Regions from separate parts of the Paenibacillus sp. VMFN-D1 genome, predicted to be linked through region 1. Evidence: riboswitches for the same ligand, from Rfam matches in the RefSeq annotation. Region 1 holds a riboswitch; the other holds the start of a gene.

Region 1 (2,198 bases):
GTTCGTGTACGCGCTCTTTACGTCCAGCGGCTTGTCCAGCAGCTTGTGCTCGTACATCCAGTCGGAATAGCCCTTCCAGATTTGTTCCTTCTGCTCGCCCCAGCGGGCTGCGTCGTCCTGATATTTAGGACTTAACCATTTCTGGCTTTCGATCACCAGCTGCTTATCGAGGTCGGGCACGTCCTTCAGCAGCAGGTTGGCAGCTTCTTCCGGCTTGTCGATCGCGTACTGATAACCTTTGGCGGTCGCGCGCATAAACGCTTTAACCAGCTCAGGGTCGTCCTTGATCTGCTTCTCGTTCGTTACGAGAACCGGTGTGTAGTAGTCCAGCTTCTCGGAATAATCTTTGACATACAGCATGTCCAGCGGCTCGCCGCGCAGCTTCGCCTCGATACCGGTCCAGCCGTAGAAGATCCAGGCGAAATCGATGTCCCGCTTCACGGCGGTAAAATAATCGGCGTCGCCCATGTTGACGATTTTCACCTTCTTCACGTCCGCCTTGTCGATCTCCATGATGGAGCCCATGACGGCTTCCTCCACAGGGGAGCCCCAGCCGCCGTACGTTTTGCCTTCAAAATCCTTCGGCGTCTTGATGCCCCGGTCCACCGGTGCGGCAAAGCCCGACGTATTGTGCTGGATGACCGCGGCAATCGAGACGAGCGGAACGCCCTGCGTGCGGGCCTGGGTCACGCTCTCCTGATAGCTAACGCCGAAGGGTGCTTTGCCGGAAGCGACCATGGCGTCCGCGCCGGTGGAGCCCGGCTGCACGATTTCGACGTTCAAGCCTTCTTTTTTATAGTAGCCCAAGTCTTTGGCGACATAGAGCCCGGTATGGTTCGTGTTGGGCGTCCAGTCGAGGACGACTTTGACGTCCTTCAGCGGCTTCGCTGCAGTGTCGTCCTGGCCTGCCGTGCTGTCGGAAGCGGATGTACCTTCTCCGCTGCCCGCATTGTTCTGGCTGCCGCCGCATCCGGCAAGCGTCAGTACGAGCATGCAGACCAGCATCAGCAGGCCGATGGATTTGTTCTTCATGGCTTTCTCTCTCCTTTGATGTCCGGCCGTTCTTATTCTCTCTGTAAGCAACGACCGGTGATCCCCTCTCCCCGTTATATTTAGAATCGTAAGCCGATCTGAGTGACTGAATCATCGAAGCATTCGCAAGGCGTGATCCCGTTTTTCACTAGTATGAATGAAAAAAGCGCCCCGTAAACGGGACGCTTCATATGCGCAAGATCAGCACGGATTGTATGCCGTGACAAACGGTTTCCTACGCTGGCATTACCCAGATCAGGTTAAAAGGGTCAGTATCTTGAAGGGATACAATCTCAGCCGGCCAATTCCAGCACCCCGGATTCTATAAGGTTTTCGGGTTGTTTTCCTCCCATATTATAGTCCATCCCCATGGGGGTGTCCAGACATCCGCCCGATTCCAGATTATCTCTGGAAAAATTCGATCCATTCTTTTTCCGGACCATAGATAAAGAAATATTGGTATCCGTTGGGCAGGGTCACGATTTCCTGATCGATCAGCTCCACGCCGTCGAGCGCCTGAATCCGCTCAAATTCCTTCTGAATGTCGTCGACATGGATCGCAAAATGGTGCACTGTGCCTTCGGCCGGCAGGTCGTAGCTGTAGCCTTGAATGAGCTCGATTTCTGTCTCGTTACTGTCCCCGAAGCCGAGAAACGCCAGCTGGAACACGCCGTTGGTGTGCGTCAGCCGGCCTTTCAGCTCCAGGCCCACGATCTCGGTATAAAATCGGATGGTTGACTCCAAATCCCGTACGACGATGCCGACATGATCCAAACGTTTATTAGCCATATGTATAAGCTCCTTTTCATAGTACTTATAAGTAATGGGTTGCCCTAAATTAAGGCCATTATAGCATTTAAATCCGAGTTGTACAGTGGGGGATGGAAAGTCCGCCATATCAATGAAGGGCAGTCAGCAACGAAATAGAACCACTAAAAAAAGCCCGGGCTGTCTATCAGACGATCCCAGGCTTATTTTAGTTCCCGCGCTGCTTCTTCTTCGCATAAAATTCGGCCGCCTTATGGCGGTTGCCGCAAGTGTCCATGCTGCACCAGCGCCGCTTGCCGCTCTTGGAGGTGTCCACAAAGTGCAGGATACAGTCGTCATGCTCGCAGATCCGGATGCGGTCCGAAGATACGCTTGCCAGCGTCTCGAACAGGGAGCGG
Region 2 (2,198 bases), on a different contig from region 1:
AGCCTTTCTTCGGGTGCAGCTGACCGAGCAGCTGACCCATGCGGACATGATCTCCGGTCCGGAGGTCTGTCCGCGGGGTGAACGCGCCGTCCTGGATCAGCAGCACGACGGTCGAACCGAACTCAAAATAGGCGAGCGGATCGCCGTTACGCCAGGAATTGGCGGTTTCGTCGTCGTAGCGGATGCTGCTGACATTCATGGCGCCGACTTTGACGACCGCGACCTCTCCCAGGGCTCCCTTGATATACGTAATCAGCCTCTCATTGCGGCACAGCACGGATTTCATCTGGGTCATGCCAAAATCATTGACCGGGTAGCATCGTCCCTTGATATGCTCGCTCTCCACCTTCACGCCTGTGATTGGAGAGTGGATCCGGTGGTAGTCGGTAGGGCTGAGGTACAGCACAAAGACATAGCCATGTTTATATAACTCCAGGTGGGGAGAGAAATTAAGCAGCTCCGCCACCGAATAATCCTGCCCTTTCACGTTCAGAATCGTGCCTGAGGTGATTTCACCCATTGCGGTGATCTTGGCGTCGACGGGGCTCGTGAGTACGTGCTCGCCTTCGTGAACGGGACGCATGCCGGGCTTCAGCCGCCGTGAAAAAAATTCGTTGAGTGTGCGGTATTCATAGATTTCTTTCTCCGCTTCATGCGCTGGGATCTGATAGCTTTTGATAAAAGTAGGGATGACCCCTCTGCTGAGCCGGCTGTGCGAGAAGCGTCCCATCATGGAAGAGAGCCACTTTCGCGAGGAGAGCTCTGTCATGAGCCGCAGTAATTTCTTTGTCATGCCTAATCTCCCTTCCATACGTGCCTGTAGCACTCTGAATATATTGACATAGAACGGCTATCAAATCAATATGCAACAAATGCTGGAAACCGCCTCTGAGAAAAATGGTATTGCCAATCCTTCAAGGATCATGTATTTTGGAATCAATACGGGCCCGATGCCGACTCATCGCGGCGAGGTGCCTGTTACACGGAATTGAACCCAAGCATCTCATCGCTTTGGACAGCGATGGCTCCGGAACCAGGAGGCGGCGATGCCGCGCCTTGCGTTCATCTGTGTACATATGGGAATACGGGAGCTCGAGCGAATCGGGCTGAGAGTGCAGCTAATGAACCGCTGCTGACCGGGAATCTGATCTGGATAATGCCAGCGTAGAGAATTCAAGTCCTTTTATGGGCTTATTTGACGATCTCCCTCGCTTATCCAGGGGGTTTTTTTATTGCCCAATTTTGGAAAAAGAAAGGATGTTGTCAAATGAACAGCAGTACGATGCAGATGGATCGGCCGAAGGGGCTGAAGCTCAGCGACCTGCTCGTGACGATTCTGCTATCCCTCGTGATCGGGGTGGTGTACCATTTTTGGGGTTCGGTGAACGACTTGTTCAAGCCGCTGTTTTTCCAAGCGGATGAGCTGATGTACGGCATGTGGTTCCTCGCTTCGACGCTTGCCGCGCTGCTGATCCGCAAGCCCGGCGTAGCCCTCCTCGCCGAGGTTGCCGCGGCTCACGTAGAAATTCTGTTCGGCAGTGAATGGGGCCTTCAGCTGGCGATTTACGGCGTGGCGCAAGGTCTTGCCGCGGAGCTGATCTTCGCCCTGTTCCGTTACCGCAAATTCTCCATGGGGGTAGCGGCGCTGGCCGGTATGGCTTCGGGATTGGGATCATTCCTGGTGGATGTGTACTACGGCTACGTCACGGACTATACGACATGGATGATCGTGTTCAAGTACGTGATGCGGTTAATCAGCTCGGCGGTGCTGGCAGGGTACCTGGCGTATGCCCTGACCAAAGCGCTGGAAGCAACCGGAGTAACCCAGCTGCTCCGGCCAGTGACAGCCAAGGATTATGAAGCGCTCGATCATGACTGAGGCTAACCGGGGTGTCGCGACGATGCAGCATTCGGCGGTGCATGAGACGGGTCAAGGAGCGGATCAAAGGGCGGATCAAGGGAGCGGGCAAATTGCCGTTTCGGTAACAGACCTGCGCCTGAAGTTTCCGGGTGAGAAGGCGTTCGTGTTCAAGGATGTTTCCCTGTCTGTGCCGGCTGGGGAAAAGGTGCTTCTGCTCGGTCCAAGCGGATGCGGGAAATCGACGCTGCTGCAGGTGCTCGGCGGGTTGATTCCGGCGGTCATCGACGTTCCGCTCAAATATGCGGACATCCGGAAGCCCCGCTCGTGCGGGTATGTA

What was found. Region 1 has a riboswitch for thiamine pyrophosphate ahead of C7820_RS22345 (ABC transporter substrate-binding protein). Riboswitches for the same ligand answer to the same signal wherever they lie in the genome.
Region 2: it holds a riboswitch for thiamine pyrophosphate, as region 1 does, so the genes downstream of both, C7820_RS29895 (ECF transporter S component) here and C7820_RS22345 (ABC transporter substrate-binding protein) in region 1, are expected to answer to the same signal.

The regions. Positions count from the first base shown of each region.
Region 1 covers NZ_QRDU01000003.1:282,001-284,198, reverse strand. Annotated here, with positions in the region: gene C7820_RS22345 (ABC transporter substrate-binding protein) at 1-1,032, opposite strand, end outside; TPP riboswitch at 1,248-1,360, opposite strand; gene C7820_RS22340 (VOC family protein) at 1,435-1,821, opposite strand; gene C7820_RS22335 (CGNR zinc finger domain-containing protein) at 2,009-2,198, opposite strand, start outside.
Region 2 covers NZ_QRDU01000006.1:272,143-274,340, forward strand. Annotated here, with positions in the region: gene asd (archaetidylserine decarboxylase) at 1-793, opposite strand, end outside; TPP riboswitch at 1,075-1,188, shown strand; gene C7820_RS29895 (ECF transporter S component) at 1,268-1,879, shown strand; gene C7820_RS29900 (ABC transporter ATP-binding protein) at 1,872-2,198, shown strand, end outside.